3 regions of the Rhizobium sp. NPDC090275 genome follow, and region 3 is predicted to be linked to each of the others. Evidence: riboswitches for the same ligand, from Rfam matches in the RefSeq annotation. Region 3 holds a riboswitch; each other region holds the start of a gene.
What was found. Region 3 has a riboswitch for cobalamin ahead of cobU (bifunctional adenosylcobinamide kinase/adenosylcobinamide-phosphate guanylyltransferase). Riboswitches for the same ligand answer to the same signal wherever they lie in the genome.
Positions count from the first base shown of each region.

Region 1: linked by a shared signal. The riboswitch ahead of bluB (5,6-dimethylbenzimidazole synthase) and the one ahead of cobU (bifunctional adenosylcobinamide kinase/adenosylcobinamide-phosphate guanylyltransferase) in region 3 are both predicted to bind cobalamin.
Region 2: linked by a shared signal. The riboswitch ahead of ACIQUB_RS13000 (ABC transporter substrate-binding protein) and the one ahead of cobU (bifunctional adenosylcobinamide kinase/adenosylcobinamide-phosphate guanylyltransferase) in region 3 are both predicted to bind cobalamin.

Region 1 is NZ_JBIVYL010000014.1:25,799-31,325, reverse strand. Features, by position in the region: gene ACIQUB_RS27535 (TadE/TadG family type IV pilus assembly protein) at 1-255, opposite strand, end outside; gene ACIQUB_RS27530 (DUF1003 domain-containing protein) at 429-953, opposite strand; gene ACIQUB_RS27525 (LTA synthase family protein) at 1,041-2,936, opposite strand; gene ACIQUB_RS27520 (TolB family protein) at 3,211-4,044, shown strand; cobalamin riboswitch at 4,070-4,253, shown strand; gene bluB (5,6-dimethylbenzimidazole synthase) at 4,293-4,979, shown strand; gene ACIQUB_RS27510 (DUF2865 domain-containing protein) at 4,993-5,527, opposite strand, start outside.
Region 2 is NZ_JBIVYL010000004.1:394,187-399,713, forward strand. Features, by position in the region: gene ACIQUB_RS12990 (ABC transporter substrate-binding protein) at 1-978, shown strand, start outside; gene ACIQUB_RS12995 (c-type cytochrome) at 1,132-1,515, shown strand; cobalamin riboswitch at 1,564-1,803, shown strand; gene ACIQUB_RS13000 (ABC transporter substrate-binding protein) at 2,048-3,079, shown strand; gene ACIQUB_RS13005 (FecCD family ABC transporter permease) at 3,121-4,116, shown strand; gene ACIQUB_RS13010 (ABC transporter ATP-binding protein) at 4,113-4,883, shown strand; gene ACIQUB_RS13015 (class I SAM-dependent methyltransferase) at 4,896-5,527, shown strand, end outside.
Region 3 is NZ_JBIVYL010000001.1:748,880-754,406, forward strand. Features, by position in the region: gene ACIQUB_RS03595 (cobyric acid synthase) at 1-744, shown strand, start outside; gene ACIQUB_RS03600 (chloride channel protein) at 741-2,531, opposite strand; cobalamin riboswitch at 2,778-3,171, shown strand; gene cobU (bifunctional adenosylcobinamide kinase/adenosylcobinamide-phosphate guanylyltransferase) at 3,282-3,800, shown strand; gene cobW (cobalamin biosynthesis protein CobW) at 3,805-4,854, shown strand; gene cobN (cobaltochelatase subunit CobN) at 4,864-5,527, shown strand, end outside.

The DNA.
Region 1 (5,527 bases), on a different contig from region 3:
GTCGATCAGTGGATCGTTGAGGGTCGAGAGCGCGATGTAGTTGTTGACGAGCTGGGCGCGCTCCTGCTCGGAGAGACCGGCCACCGCCGTGCGTGCCGCATCCGCCGTCAGCTGCTGCAGCGCATGCGCGGCGCTCAGGTAAATACCATAGGCGATCAGCGTGAGAAGAACGAGTAGGAAAACCGGTGCAACGATTGCGAACTCTATCGCGGCCGCACCCTGCCGGTTGGCGAGAAGACGTCGGGCATTTCTCATGCACTGCACTCCTTGCAATGGCCAACGCCGCAGCGAAGACAACCGAAGGATACATTTAACCTTCTTAATTTTTGCTTACCTAATAAACCCCATGCGTGTACCTGCAAAATATCAGGGTGTACGGAAATGGCGCGCTATTCCTGTGGCCGGCTAATCTGTTCGCCGGCCAAGGATCAGTTGCCGAGCTTCTGGGTCAATCTGGCGATATCCTCGCGCAGCGCGGCGATCTCGGTCATCACCTGCATGTCGATCTTCTGGTGCAGAGACAGCACTTCCAGCTCGGCCTTCAGGTTGACTTCATAGTCCTTGGCAGCCTCGAAGCGATCGCGCTCGGCCTGCCGGTTCTGCGACATCATGATGATCGGCGCCTGGATGGCGGCGATCATGGAGAGGACGAGGTTGAGGAAGATGAAGGGGTAGGGGTCGAAGGCGCGGGTCGACAGGATGATGGTGTTGATGACGCACCAAACGGCCAGGAAGACCAGGAAGGTGGTGATGAAGGCCCAGGAGCCGCCGATGCGGGCGATGCTATCGGCCATCCGCTCGCCGAAGGACGATTCGGCTTTCAGCGCGGCATTGATATCCGTCGAGATGATCTTGCGGGCATGGGCCTTTTCCAGCACGCGCTTTTCGATGTCGCCGAGCTCGTTGGCGGATTTGTCGAAATGCAGGTGGACGAAACTGGAGAGATTGTTCATGGCGCGACTCCCGATCAACTTATGTTGGCGGGGAGTATTCCGTTCTGCGCCAGGAATGCAATGCGGCAACGTGCATGTCTGCCGTGCTTAGGAGCCCTCAGCTCGCAGCCAAGAGTGCTGCGGGAAGAAGCGCTCGACGGTCTGCGCCTTGCCGAACATCACATCGTGCTGGAGATAGCGATAGTCGCGGACCAGCGGATCGATGGTCTTGGCGTCGCGAACCCAGTCCGGCGAAGCGGTGTTGTCGCGGGTGATCAGCTGATAGCGGTCGACGATCGGATACTTCTTCTGCACGCGGCCGAGGAAGCCGGTATAGAACGGGTGCTCGTAGCCGGCGAATTTCAGCACATGATAGGGCAGCTGCGACGGGCTGATGGTGCCGACGTTCTGCTTCACGCCCTTGCGGTTCGACCAGATGACGAGCGGCGTCTCGTGCTCCTGCTTCATCACGCTGACGGATGCCCGGCGGGTTGCGACTTGGTCTGGCATGTAGCCGGTATTCGTGTAGACGCTGCCGAGCGGCGGCAAGTGGTCGCCCCAGAGCACGATTATCGTTTCGCGATCGCGCTTGGATGCCCATTCGGTCAGCATCTGGAAGCTCTCGTCGGCCTCCTTGACGCCTTGCGTATAGGTGGCGAGCGTGGCGCGGTCGGCGTCGGTCAGATTGCCGGTGATGTCGACCGTGTTGTTGGCGTAGCGGTTGGGCTCGTAAGGGCCATGTCCCTGCAGGGTGACCGCGAAGAAGAAGAAGGGCCGGTCGAGCCCGTCGGCTTCCTGCATGATCTCCTTCATCAGGCTGTCGTCGGAGGCGAAGATGCCGCGCTTTTCCATGGTCGGCATGGTGTCTTCGGTGCGGAATTCCTCGAATCCGAAATCCTTGTAGACCTCGTTGCGGTTCCAGAACCAGCCGCTGAACGGATGCAGCGCGCGGGCCGCATAGCCTTCGCCGCGGAAGAAGGTGGCAAGCGACGGGATGTCGTTGCGGATATACTGCTGGTAGGGAATGCTGCCATAAGGCAGGAAGGCATTCGAGAAGCCGGTCAGCGCCTCGAATTCGACATTGGCGGTCATGCCGCCGAACTCGGGCGAAAAGACGTGGCCGGACTGTGCCGCGCGGATCGTCGGCATCGGGTCTTCGGAGAATTTCAGCGTCTTGAGGCGCGTCGGGTCCCAGAAAGATTCGCTCATCAGCATGATCACGTCGGGCTTGTCGCTCGGTCCGCTGAGATAGCCGTAGTTGCGTGAGGGAATGGCGTCGAGCGCCTGCGCATTGAGGCCGGCGGGCGAGGCGACGTCGGCCATCGGGATATTGAAGATAAAGGCGAGAATGAAGCCGTTGCTACGGTAGTTCTCTTTCTGGTCCCACATCATCGGCACGACCTGAAGGCGGTCGCGGATATAGGAATATTGCGAGTAATCCATCAGCGAGCCGAAGGCGGCGATGACGGGAACAGTCAGGCAGAGATTACGGATGCGGTTGCGGCGCGCCATCTTCGGCAGGCGACGCCAAGCGTAACGCCATGCGAGCACGAGGCCGGTGACGGAGAGCAGAATGCCGACGGCAACCGCGATAGCCGTCATCGGGCGGTCGCGGACCATGACCGGAAGCAGTTCGAGGATCTGGCGGCCGAACAGCATGTCCGAGGGATAGAGCGGATCGGAGAGATAGTGCTGTTTCTGATTGGAGACGAGCGCCGGCATGAGCACGAGCGGCAGGACGACCAGTGCAGAGAGGAAACGGCGGCCGAGGATCGCATCGACGCAGAGCATCACGATGGTCAGCATGACGACCGTGGTCATGCCCGGGCGGGCCGTGGAAGACAGAAAGGCGCCCACGTCGGTTGCGCCGCCGCGCGCGATCACTTCGACAGAGAAGGTTGCAAGCAACGCCATCACGGCGGTCAAGGCGACTGCAATTGCGCCGCGCAGGATGGAAGGGCGGGTATCCGCGCCAACGCCACCATAGAGTGCCGCCTCGCGCATTGCCGCTCCGGACTTGAAAACTTGCGCGATCAATGGCGGAACTCCAGCGTCATCATAACGTCATCGAACTGTCACATCTTCGTCATGAACGCTAGATGAACCATTGTTGTTTCGCGGCCTTAACGCTTTTTTGATCACAAACTTTTCGGTGGCCGGTTGCCTGATTTCGCGCGGGCTCGGGATGAGGAGTGCCATTGCCGCGCGCGGGCGATCCTTGCGTGCCTTAATTAGCTGTCGTAGGTCATGGATATGTTCGCGTCAGAGGAGAGTTTGCATGCGCAGTTCCGTCGAGATCTACAACGTCAAGACGGGCGAGGCCCGTGTGATCTGGCAGACCGAGAGGTTGGTCGAAGCGCCCAACTACGCTCCTGACGGTAGCTATCTCCTGCTCAACGACGAGGGCCTGCTCTACCGGCTGGCGCTCGACGGGTCTGCCAAGGTGGCGCATGTCGATACCGGCTTTGCGACCGCCTGCAACAACGACCACGGGATTTCGCCCGATGGCAAAAGGATCGTCATCTCCGACAAGGTCGAGTTCGGCAAGTCGGCGATCTACACGCTGCCGATCGAGGGTGGGGCGCCGCAGCTGGTGACCACCAATCATCCGTCCTACTGGCATGGCTGGTCGCCTGACGGGAAGGACCTCGCCTATTGCGGCATTCGCGGCGACCTGTTCGATATCTACACGATCGACGTGACCGGCGGCGAAGAACGGCGGTTGACGCATGGCGAGGGCCGCAATGACGGGCCGGATTATTCGGCAGATGGGCGCTGGATCTATTTCAACTCCAGCCGCACCGGCCTGATGCAGATCTGGCGCATCCATCCCGACGGAACCGGCGTCGAGCAGGTGACGCACGACAATTACGGCAACTGGTTCGCGCATCCATCCCCGAATAACGACAAGGTCGTGCTGATTTCCTACGATCCCGATGTGTTCGACCATCCGCGCGACAAGCATGTGCGGATGCGGATCATGGATATGGACGGGGGAAATCTGACGACGCTGTTCGAACTCTTCGGCGGGCAGGGATCGATCAATGTTCCAAACTGGTCACCGGATGGTGATGAGTTCGCCTATGTGCGATATTTCCCGGTCGAGGTTTGAGCGATTGCACAAGTCACGGTTTGTCGGCATAGGTGGCGCGTCGGGTGCCCGCAAGCTTGCGGGAGAATCGGGAATTCGGTGCAAGACCGGAACGTGCCCAACGCTGTAAGGCCGACGTCTGCCGCTTGATGCCACTGGCGCTTTGCCGGGAAGGCGTGGCAGACGGATGACGCCAAGTCAGAAGACCGGCCCGACAATCATAGACTGACCGCCTGGACAGCGGCCGGTTGTGTTGTTGGGGATTGACGATGCGACCAGACCAATCTGGCTCTCTTGCGAGAGCTGGTGCCTTTTCGACGAGCGAGCGCGACGCCGTTTACAGAGCCATCGAGACCAGACGCGACGTACGATCGGAATTTCTGCCGGATGCCGTGCCCGATGACGTCATCGGGAGGCTGCTGGCTGCCGCCCATCACGCGCCGTCCGTCGGCTTCATGCAGCCGTGGAATTTCATCGTGGTGCGTGATCAGGCCGTGCGATCCACTGTGTGGGAAGCCTTTTCCAAGGCGAATGCCGAGGCGGCGGAGATGTTTTCCGGCGAGCGGCAGCAGGCCTACCGAAACCTGAAACTCGAGGGCATTCGCACAGCGCCCGTCGGCATCTGCGTGACCTGCGATCCGGATCGCTGCGGCGACGTGGTGCTGGGGCGTACGCATAATAGGCGGATGGATTCTTACTCCACCGTCTGTGCCGTGCAGAACCTGTGGCTTGCGGCGCGTGCCGAAGGCATCGGCGTCGGCTGGGTCAGCATTTTTCACGAGGCGGATTTGAAACGGGCGCTCGGCGTGCCTGATCGGATCGAGATCGTCGCCTGGCTCTGTGTTGGCTATGTCGACCGGCTCTACGAGGAGCCGGAACTCGCCGTGAAGGGCTGGCGGCAGCGGCTGCCGCTGGAAGAGCTGGTGTTTGCGGATCGCTGGGGCGGGGGCGAATAGCGCGCGACGCCCTCTACTGCTTCTGCGCCGGCGGTTGCTGGGGTTGGGCGCCCGGCATGGCGGGGTGTTTCAGGTCAATCGATCCCTGATCGCCCGCCAGAAACTGCGGACCAACTTGGCGCACCTTGCCGGCGCTGGGATCGTAGGGGCGATCGGGGACCTGCGCCTGCGGTGCGGGCTGTTGAGGTGTGGCCGGGCTCTCGGGCTTGGCGGCGGCGGTGTTCGGGGTTTCGATCGTGGTGATCGAGCTCTGAGGCGACGGGGCGCTCACAGACTGGTTGCGGCGCATCTGTTCGTAATAGGCGGGCAGATTGCAGCTGCAGGAGGATTTTTCACCGGGCTTGCGGTTCTTGTAGGCGAATGCGTTCGGCATGGCGCTGTAAGGCGCACCCGTTGAGGCCGAGATCATGTTCTCGCTCTCGCCGCTGGAAACGTCGTGATAGTAGAGCTCTGTTTCGATGCCGGGGCACATCTGCTGGCAGGTGTTGGCGTCGCGGGCGAAATCGAAGGAGGTGGCGTTCGAGCGGATGGGGAAGAAGCCGCCGTCG
Region 2 (5,527 bases), on a different contig from region 3:
AAGGTGCCCGTCATCATCGGCGGTATCATCTCGTCGGTATCGATCCCGATCCTGACATCGGTAACAGCGCCGGCTGGCGTCGTGCAGGTCTCGCCCGCATCCTCTTCGCCGACGCTGACCGAGCTTGGCCGCAGCGGCAAGACCAACGGCGTCTTCTTCCGCACCATCACGTCCGATGCGCTGCAAGGCACGGCGGCCGCGAAATTCGCGATGGATCAGGGCCTGAAGAAGATCGCGATCATCAACGTCAACAACGACTTCGGCGTCAACATGGTCAAGGAGTTCGCGACCGCCTACCAGAAGCTCGGCGGCACGATCACCTCGACGACGCCCTATAACGAGAAGCAGTCGAGCTACGCGTCCGAAGCCAGCGCCGCCATGGCCGGCGATCCCGATGCGCTCTATCTCGTTAGCACGCCGGTCGATGGCGCGACCATCGCCCGCGCCTGGGTTTCCGGCGGTGGCAAGCAGACCTTCTTGTTGAACGACGGTATGAACTCCAAGGACTTCATCGAGAGCGTCGGCGCGCAGTACCTGGAGAACGCCTACGGCACCTCCTCGGGCACCAGCCCGACGGCGTCGACCGAATATTTCAACGGCAACTACGAGGCCTTCTCCGGCGGCATCTCGCCTTCTGCCCCAGCCGCCGATCGCTCTTATGACGCGGGTGCGATCGTGGCGCTGGCGATCGCCAAGGCCGGCAAGGCCGATGCGGCAGCCATCAAGGCAGCAATGCCGGAAGTTGTCGCCGCGGGTGGCACGCCGATCCATGCCGGCAAGGAGGAGTTCGCCAAGGCGCTGCAGCTCATCAAGGAGGGCAAGCCGGTGAAGTATGAAGGGGTTATCGGTCCTGTCAGCTTCGACACGTACGGCGACATCACCGGTCCTTTCCGGCTGTGGAAGATCTCCAATGGCGAAGTGACGACGGTCGGCGAATTGAGCGCCGAAGAGGTCACCAAGATCAAGACCGCGCAGTAAAGGTGCCAGGCGACATGGGAGCTGTGCTCCCATGTCGCACCAGTCTGGTCTGGGCGCCTATGCGGTTTGTTGGGTAAGCAGTGTCGTTCGCGGATCGCGCCGTGTAAAAACGATACGATGCATTTGGCAACCAACACGACAGGCCATCGACACATGAAAAAACGCCCAATCCTTTCGATCTGTTCGATCGCCAGCCTGCTCGTCATGACATCCGCGGCATCCGCCGAGGATCTCGAGAATGGGCGGCGGGTGTTCAGGCTGTGCGTTGCCTGTCACACGGTCGATTCCGATCGCAACGGTTTCGGCCCGCATCTGAAGGGTGTCTTCGGTCGTGCGGCTGGAAGCTTGCCCGACTACCGATATTCAGATGCGATGAAGACGGCCGGTGCCGGCGGACTTGTCTGGGACGAGGCCGCGCTCTCGGAATTTCTATCCAGCCCGAAGAAGAAAGTGCCGGGAACGAAGATGAGCTTCGGCGGCCTCTGGACGGCTTCTGAAATCACCGACCTTATCGCCTATCTCCGAGCCAATCCCTAGATGCCGCAAATGTCGGCCCACCACGACTTGACGTCTCGGCGCCGGATCGCCTAAGTCACACTTGATGGTTCCCGAAGGGATGACTTCCGACGGGATTAATAGGGAACACGGTGCGGATGACCCGAATGGGGCCAAGACCGTGGCTGCCCCCGCAACTGTAAGCGGATTGCCTGATGTCCTTGTGGTGTTCGTCTTGAACACCATGCCACTGCGAAGCTCTTCGTGGGAAGGCAGATGTCGGGTGCATATTCGCAAGCCAGGAGACCTGCCGTCAAAATAGTGTCCACCATCCCGGACGGGGTTGTCCGGAGAGGAGCATCATATGATGGTTTTTGACGTCAGCCGCTGGCGCGGTCCCGCTTTATTCCCCTCCGCAAATCTCATGTCCGTGATCCTGCGCTAGCGTTCGCCGCCGCATGATGTCAGGCGAGCGCTTTGCTGTTTCGTCCTGCATCATCCGCGGCGGTCCCCGCTTCGAGTTTCACAGCCACAGCCAGTCGGCTGCGGGCTTCAGCCATACATGAGGACCAATATGAACCGCATCATCCTGCGAACCGCGCTGCTTTCGATCGCGACGGCTTGCGCTTTCACTACCTTTCTCCCCGCCGCCCATGCAGCGGCAACGACCTATCCGCTGACGATCACCAATTGCGGCCAGCAGGTGACATTCGACAGCGCGCCGACGAAGACGGTCTCGATCGGCCAGGGCATGACCGAAATTCTCTATTCGCTCGGCCTCGCCGACAAGATCGTCGGCACGGCGGTCTGGGTCGGGCCGGTGCTGCCCGCCTATGCCGAGGTCAACCAGAAGATCAAGCGGCTGGCCGACAATGATCCGAGTTTCGAATCCGTCGTCGGCCAGGAGCCGGACTTGGTTGCGGCCGAGTTCGAATGGCATGTCGGCACGCAAGGCTCGGTCGGCAAGCGCGAGCAGTTTGCAGGGCTCGGCATCAAGACCTATGTCTCGCCGGCCGATTGCGTCGCGAAGGTCAACACCGATGGTGGTGACGGCGTGCGCAGCGAGCTCTTCACCATGGAGCTGATCTATCAGGAGATCGCCGAACTGGCGGAAATCTACGACATCCAGGATCGCGGCGCGGCCCTGATCGCTGACTTGAAGAAGCGCGAATCGGATGCCGTGGCATCGCTCGGCGGGTCCGCGAAGGATCTGCCCGTCGCCTTCTGGTTTTCCAGCAAGGAAGTGCAAGGCGATGCCTTTATCGCCGGCAAGAACAGTGCGCCGGCCTATATTCTGAAGACGCTCGGCGCCCGCAATGTCGTCAGCACCGAGGAAGAGTGGCCGCTGGTCGGCTGGGAAACTATCGCGCAAGCTAATCCTGGTGTCATCGTCATCGCCACCATGGACCGCCGCCGCTATGCCGCCGACGATCCGAAGGTGAAGATCGATTTTCTTGAAAAAGACCCGGTCACCAGCCAGCTCGATGCCGTCAAGGACAGGCACTTCGTCGAGATGGATGCGCAGTCGATGAACCCGACGATCCGTACCATCGATGGTCTAGAACGCCTCGCCGCCGGCATCAAGTCCTTCGGTCTTTCCAAGTGAGGCACGCGTCGATAGCCCACCGAGGATGGAGAGCGCTGCTTGTGCTCTTCGTCCTTGCCGTCGTGGCATTGGGCTTTGTCATCAGTCTCGCCGTATCCATCGGCGAGATCTCCATTCCTGTCGGCACGACGGCCAAGGCAGTTACAAACCGCGTGCTTGGCACCGGCTTCGAACTCAGCCGCATCCATGAAGGCATCATCTGGGATTATCGCCTGAGCCGCGCGCTTGTCGCCGCCAGCGCCGGAGCGGCTTTGGCGCTATGCGGCGCGGTGCTGCAGGCGTTGCTGCGCAATCCGCTGGCTGAACCCTACGTGCTCGGCATCTCCGCCGGCGCGTCCACCGGCGCCGTCGCCGTCATGATCCTCGGCTTCGGCTATGGCGTCCTGACGCTTTCGGCCGGCGCCTTCGTCGGCGCCGTCGCGGCGTTCCTGCTGGTGTCTTTGCTGGCGGCGGGATCGGGCGGTGGGACGGACCGCATCATTCTCGCGGGCGTCGCCGGCTCGCAACTCTTCAACGCGCTGACATCCTATATCGTCACGACATCGGCCAATGCCGAGCAGGCGCGAGGTGTCATGTTCTGGCTCCTCGGCAGCCTTTCCGGTGTGCGCTGGCCGGATGTCTATCTTGCCGCTCCCGTGGCGATTGGCGGCTTTCTCGTCTGCATGCTTTACGCCCGTGCGCTAGACGCCTTCGCCTTCGGCACGGATGCGGCGGCAGCGCTCGGCATTCCCGTTGCCGGTATCCGGATCGTGCTGCTCGCGCTCACGGCGCTCCTTACCGCGACGATGGTCAGCATCGTTGGCTCGATCGGCTTTGTCGGCCTAGTCATTCCGCATGCAGCGCGATTTGTGGTCGGGCCGGGGCATGGGCGCCTGTTGCCGGCAACGGCGATATCCGGCGCCATCTTCATGGTGGTCGCCGATATCGTCTCGCGCGTCATCATCCCGCAGCAGGTGCTGCCGATCGGCGTCGTCACCGCGCTCTTCGGTGCGCCGGCATTCGCGCTCATTCTCTACAAGGCGAGGCGGCCCGCATGAGCATTTCCATCAGCGATGTGCATTGGGCAACGTCAGGCGTGCTTGTTGTCAAGGGTGTGAGCCTCGAGGTCCCCACTGGCCAGACGCTCGGCCTGATCGGGCCGAACGGTTCGGGAAAATCCAGCCTGCTGCGATTGATCGGCGGGTTGCGCAAGGTGAAGAGCGGTGTCATCGCGCTCGGCGATACCGGCATCGACACGCTTGCACGCCGCGATATCGCCCGGCGTGTTGCCTTTGTCGAGCAGCAGGCCACGACCGAAACACAGGTGACGGTCACCGAGGTCGTCCGTCTCGGGCGCACGCCGCATCGCGGTCCGCTGGCGCCTTGGAGCGCCCATGACGAGGAGGCGGTCGAGAACGCGCTGCGGCAGGTGGGCATGGTCGAGAAGGCGCGGCAGCTCTGGCACACACTGTCGGGCGGCGAGCGCCAGCGTGTGCATATCGCCCGCGCACTGGCGCAGACGCCGACCGAGCTTCTGCTCGACGAGCCGACCAATCACCTCGACATCCAGCATCAGCTCGAAATCCTGTCGCTGGTTGCCACGCTGCCGATCACCAGCATCGTTGCGCTGCATGATCTGAACCTCGCCGCCATGTTTTGCGACAGGATTGCTGTGCTTAGCCAGGGTCGACTTGTTGCGGTCGGACCGGCGGACGAGGTATTGACCGAAGGCTTGATCGCCGACGTGTTCGGGGTGCGCGCCCATATCGAGCGCTCGCCGCATCATGGTCGGCAGCATATCCATTTTCTTGCCTGTATTTCTTGAGGTCCGATGTCCATCAGACAAACCAATTTCGATTTGAAGGAAGAGATCAGGGACTACTGGTCCAAGCGCTCGCAGACATTCGATCTTGCCTTCGGCCACAGGATACCGCGCGGCCCGGAGTTCGATGCTTGGCAGCAGCCGATGCGCGATCATCTGGGGCCGAAGCCCTTGCGGGTCCTCGAACTTGCCTGCGGCACTGGTGAGGTCACGGCGGTGATCCACGATCTCGGCCACGATGTGACTGCGCTGGATTTCTCGGAGGCCATGCTGTCCATCGCCAAGGCCAAGCACGCCGGCAAGGAACGGTTGCGCTTCGTGCTGGCGGACGCTGAAAACCCGATGGAGCCGGATGGCCGCTACGACGCGATCATCTGCCGGCATCTGGTGTGGACGCTGACTGATCCTGCAAAGGCGTTCGGCGAGTGGCATCGGGTGTTGAAGCCGGGTGGCACACTTCTTGTCTTCGACGGTGATTGGGCGAAGCCGACAAGGCTCGGCCGCGCTGCGGCATGGCTCATCCGCCGGATCGATCGTTTCTGCGGCGCTGACCGGCATTATGACGGCGCGATGAGCGAGCGCCACTCGGCGATCATGGCTGGACTCCCCTTCGGCGCCGGGCTGCGGCCGGATGATCTCGTTCCGCA
Region 3 (5,527 bases):
TCGGTGGCGCTGGAGCGGCTGGCGCGGGGGCAGGCCGGGGCTCTGAAGATCGCGGTTCCGGTTTTGCCGCGGATCGCGAATTTCGACGATCTCGATCCGCTGCTGGCGGAGCCGAATGTGGAGCTGGTTTTCGTTCGCGCTGGCGAACAGCTACCTGCCGATGTGCAGCTGATAATCCTTCCGGGCTCGAAGTCGACCATTTCCGATCTTGCGGATTTCAGGGCTCAAGGCTGGGATAAGGATCTCTCCGCGCATATCCGGCGCGGCGGACGGGTCATCGGCATTTGCGGCGGCTACCAGATGTTAGGGCGCATGGTGCGTGATCCGCTGGGGATCGAAGGGAGTGTGCGCGAGATCGAGGGGCTCGGTTTGCTCGACGTCGAGACCGTCATGGACGCGGAGAAGACCGTTCGCAACAGCGTGGCGGTTTCGGCCGAGAATGGCGAGGCCCTCTCGGGCTACCAGATCCATCTCGGGATTACCGAAGGCGCCGACCGCGTGCGGCCTTTCGCGATCGTCGATGGCAAGCCTGATGGCGCGATATCCGGGGACGGGCGTGTCATTGGGACGTATCTGCACGGGCTGTTTGCCAGCGATGGCTACCGGTCTCGGCTGCTCGCAAGCTTCGGCCTGACGGGCCAAAGCCGCGACTATCGCGCCGGCGTCGAGCAGGCGCTTGACGAGGTTGCCGCCGAGCTCGAAACGCATCTGGACAAGCGCTGGCTCGACAACCTGTTGGGTTAAATCTCGCCCGAGACCTCGCGGCGGCGGCGGTCCAGTTCTTCGCTGTAGCGGCGCAGCGTGTGGGCTTCGCTGAGCTGGCCGACCACGGTGCGCTCGACGAGATTGTTGACGACGGCAAGCGCTTCGCTCTCCGTCTTGTCGAAGATCGCGGCGGCCTGCTTGGCGTTCATCTGCGGTGTCAGGAAGTCGTTGCGGTAGCGCACGAATTCGTCGAGGCCCTTGCTCTCGTCGGCGGTGTCGGTGAGGTTGGCGTAGATATCGGGCACAAGCACGAGGCCGGCATATTTGCCGCTGTCCTCGACCAGGATCACGCGCTGGGCCGAACCGATCGGGAAGCTTTCCTTGAATTGCTCGATGCTGATGCCGACCTTCGCGGTCTTGACGTCGGCGCGCATCAGCTTGTTGACCGTCAGATTGCGGATCCAGCCGACATCATGGGCGCTGCGGATGCTTTCGCCACGCAGGTGGAAACGCCATGTGGCGAAGGAGTAGCCGAAGGTGCTGCGCACGACCAGCGACGAGGTGATGACGGCGGCCAAGACCAACGCCGTGATCGGGAAGTCGCCTGTGATCTCCAGCGCCAGAAAGGTCATGGTCAACGGCCCGCCGATGACGGCGACGGCAAGCGAGCTCATGCCGACGACGGCATAGATGATCGGCGTCAGCGTCGCATGGGCGAAATAAGGGGCCGAATAGGCGAAGAACTTGCCGAGCAGCGCGCCCATGAACAGCGAGGCAAAGAACAGGCCGCCGCGGAAGCCGGAGCCGATCGAGATCGCCGAGGCCAGCGCCTTCAGCAGGAAAAGGCCGATCAGCACGGGAATCACGACCTCGCGGTCGAGATTGAGATGCAGGGCGCCATGGCCTGCCGACAGCACCTGCGGTGTCACCAGCGCCAGCAATCCGACGATGATGCCGCCAAGCGCCGGGCGGAACGGGAGCGCGATCGAGCTGCGGCGTGCGAGCTCCTCGATAAAGGCGACGCCCTGCATGATCAGGATGCCGATGCCGGCGCAGAAGGCGCCGAGCAGGATGGCCGGCACATAATCAGCCGGCATGACGGTGCCGAAATCGCCGACATCGATGATGAAGTCGCTACCAGCCAGCAGCCGTGCGACCAGCGTGGAAACGAGCGCCGAGACGACGACGGGTGTGAGCGACACGATCGTATAAGTGCCGATGATGAGCTCGAAGGCATAAAAGGCGCCCGTCAGCGGCGCGTTGAAGGCGGCCGCGATGGCGCCGGCGGCGCCGCAGCCGACGAGAACGCGCAAGTCGGCGCGGCGCAGCTGCAGTTTGAAGCCGAGTTTCGATGCGATGCCAGACGCCAACTGCGTGTAGCCGGCCTCGAGGCCGACCGAGGCGCCGAAGCCGTTGGAGATCAGGTTCTGGATGGCGACGATGATGCTGTCGGTCAAGGACAGGCGGCCGCCATGCAGCGCGTTGGCCTCAATCGGGTCGACCATCGGCTTCTTGCGGGTCTTCGCCAGCACATACATCAACAGGCCGAGCAGGATGCCGCCGCAGACGGGGGCCGCCATCAGCAGGAACTTGTCGTCGATTTGAGACGAGCTCAGACGCTCTACGTCGCTGATCCCGAAGATCAGGCTGTGCATCTCGCGCGAGATGAGGCTCATGCCGGTGACGGCGAGGCCTGATGTGACGCCGATCAGCGCGCCGGCCAGAACCATGCCCATCTCGCTGCGCCTCAGGAGCGCGCGCATGCGCCCCGCATCGAGCAGTGTGTGTAGCGGGCCGAGCCGTCTAAGATTGATTTTCAGGCGCATGATGGGGAAACTAGGCGGGCGAAAGCCCGTTCAAGGGTGGTAAAGGAGGGGACATTTGCGGTGCTGCGCCGCATGCGCTGCAAATGCGGCAAAAACCCGGCTGACGCAACAAGTTTTTATGACATTAAGTCTCTGATAATAGACGATAAATCTGGTAGAGATGATCGTCTTGGTGTTTGATATCAGTCAATTTGGCTGGTGGCCGCGATTGGCGGTCGATTGACTTCGCAGCCGCGCTTGCCTAACCATGGATCGATAACGGATGGTTCCGGATCGCCAAAAGCGGTGCGGATGAAAAGGGAATGTGACGGGGTGGACCCAACCAGGGCGCCTTCATCACAGCCGACCCCGCGACTGTAGAGCGGTCAGGGTCTTCCGTCCGGCGTCGGATGCTCCCAAGCTGGCTGCCTGCGTGGTGCAGGCGGGCGAGGGGCTGAAGGCGGCGGAAAAGCCACTGGCGACGCAAGCCATGATCAACCGGGGTTGGACGCCTCCTTATCTACGAATCGTCCGCCTTTTCATGATTGCAGCCGGGAAGGCGAGGAAGAACCGATGGCACGATCGGGATGGCCTGCGTGGCTATTCCGATCGTCGCCTGGACCCGCGAGCCAGGAGACCTGCCAATCGTGCCGGGCGCAAAGCCCACCCCTGGGCAAGTGTGCCCAATGCCAGCACGGAGGTTGTCATGGCAGACAATGAGATTTTGGCGTCGGCGTCAGGCCGGACGCGCTCCTTTGAAGTCGTCCACGCATGACGACCGCATCCTCTACGCTTGTTTTAGGTGGCGCCCGCTCCGGCAAGTCGCGCTTTGCCGAACAGCTCGTCATCGACAGCGGCCTTGAGCGCCACTACATCGCCACCGGCCGTGCGTGGGACGAGGAGATGCGTGCGCGGATCGACCAGCACAAGGCCGATCGCGGTGACCTCTGGACGACGCATGAGGAGCCGCTCGATCTCGTCGGCCAACTTGCCGCGATCGACGGCGAGGGGCGGGCGGTGCTTGTCGATTGCCTGACGCTGTGGGTCACCAATCTGATGATGGATGAGCGCGATATGGCGGCGGAATTTGCGGCACTGGCCGCCTGTCTGCCGAAGGCCAAGGCGCGCCTCGTCATCGTTTCCAATGAAGTCGGCCTCGGCATCGTGCCCGAGAACCGGATGGCGCGCGAATTTCGCGACCATGCCGGGCGGCTGCACCAGATGATCGCGGCGGTCGCCGCGGATGTGTATTTTATCGCGGCGGGACTGCCGCTGAAAATGAAGGGTTGAATTGATGAACCAGCAAAAGATCCCCGCCACCGTCATCACCGGCTTCCTCGGCGCCGGCAAGACGACGATGATCCGCAACCTGTTGACCAATGCGGGCGGCAAGAAGATCGCGCTCATCATCAACGAGTTCGGCGATCTCGGCGTCGATGGCGAAGTGCTGAAGGGCTGCGGCGCTGAGAATTGCACCGAGGACGATATCATCGAGCTCACCAATGGCTGCATCTGCTGCACGGTTGCCGACGACTTCATCCCGACCATGAGCAAGCTCCTGGAGCGCGAGAACCGTCCGGACCATATCGTCATCGAAACCTCGGGCCTAGCTCTCCCGCAGCCGCTGGTCGCCGCCTTCAACTGGCCCGACATCCGCACGCAGGTAACCGTCGATGGTGTGATCACCGTCGTCGACAGCGCTGCCGTCGCCGCCGGCCGCTTCGCCGACGATCACGATGCCGTCGACGCCCGCCGCGTTGAGGACGAGACGCTCGATCACGAGAGCCCGATCGAGGAACTCTTCGAAGACCAGCTCACCTGCGCCGACCTGATCGTGCTCAACAAGACCGACCTCATCGACAGCGCCGGCCTTGCCCGCGTCCGCGACGAGGTTGCTTCGCGCACGGCGCGCAAGCCCGCGATGATCGAGGCGAAGAACGGCGACGTGCCGGCAAGCGTTCTGCTCGGCCTTGGCATCGGCACCGAGGAAGATATCGGCAACCGCAAGTCCCATCACGAACTTGAGCATGAGGACGGCACGCCGCATGATCACGACGAGTTCGACAGCTTCGTCGTCGAGCTCGGGCCGATCGCCGATCCGGCCGCCTTTGTCGAAACCCTGAAGGGCATCATTGCCGAGCACGACGTTCTGCGCGTCAAGGGTTTCGTCGACGTTCCCGGCAAGCCGATGCGCCTGCAGCTGCAGGCTGTCGGCAGCCGTATCGACCACTATTTCGACCGCGCCTGGGCTGCCGGCGAGGCGCGCGGCACGCGGCTGGTGGTGATCGGGTTGCATGAGATGGATGAGGGTGCTGTGCGCAAGGCGATCGAGGCGCTTGCATAAGGCAATACGATGCACCTTCTCCTAGCCCAGCAGGGAACGATCAGCGACGGCGAGGAGGCGATCGATCTTGGTCAGTCTCCCGGCGATATCCTGTTCCTCTCCGCCGCCGACACCGAACTGGCGGCGGTAGCGGCTACGCATGGCCGACGAGCAGGTGCGCGGTCGCTGCGCATCGCCAGCCTGATGAGCCTCAAGCATCCGATGTCTGTCGATGCCTATATCGAACGCACGGCGCGGCATGCGAAGCTGATCATCGTCAGGGCGCTCGGAGGGGCCAGTTATTTCCATTACGCGCTCGAGGCGCTGCATGCGGCGGCGGCGCGGCATGGGGCGCTGATTGCGGTGCTGCCGGGAGATTCGAAGCCGGATGCGGGGTTGACGCCGTTTTCGAACGTGCCGCTTGAGGATCTGAATGCGCTCTGGGCCTATCTGATCGAGGGGGGCGATGCGAACACGCATGCGTTTCTCGACTACGCCGAGGCGATGCTGTCAGGGGCTGAGAAGCCGGAGGCGGCAGTGCCGTTGATGAAGGCCGGGATCTGGTGGCCGGGGCGGGGTGTTGTCGGGGTTGAGGAGTGGCGGCTGCTGTCGGCGGGCGGGTTACCCCCCTCTGTCCTGCCGGACATCTCCCCCACAGGTGGGGAGATTGGCTGGGAGCGCCCGCTCGCTCCAA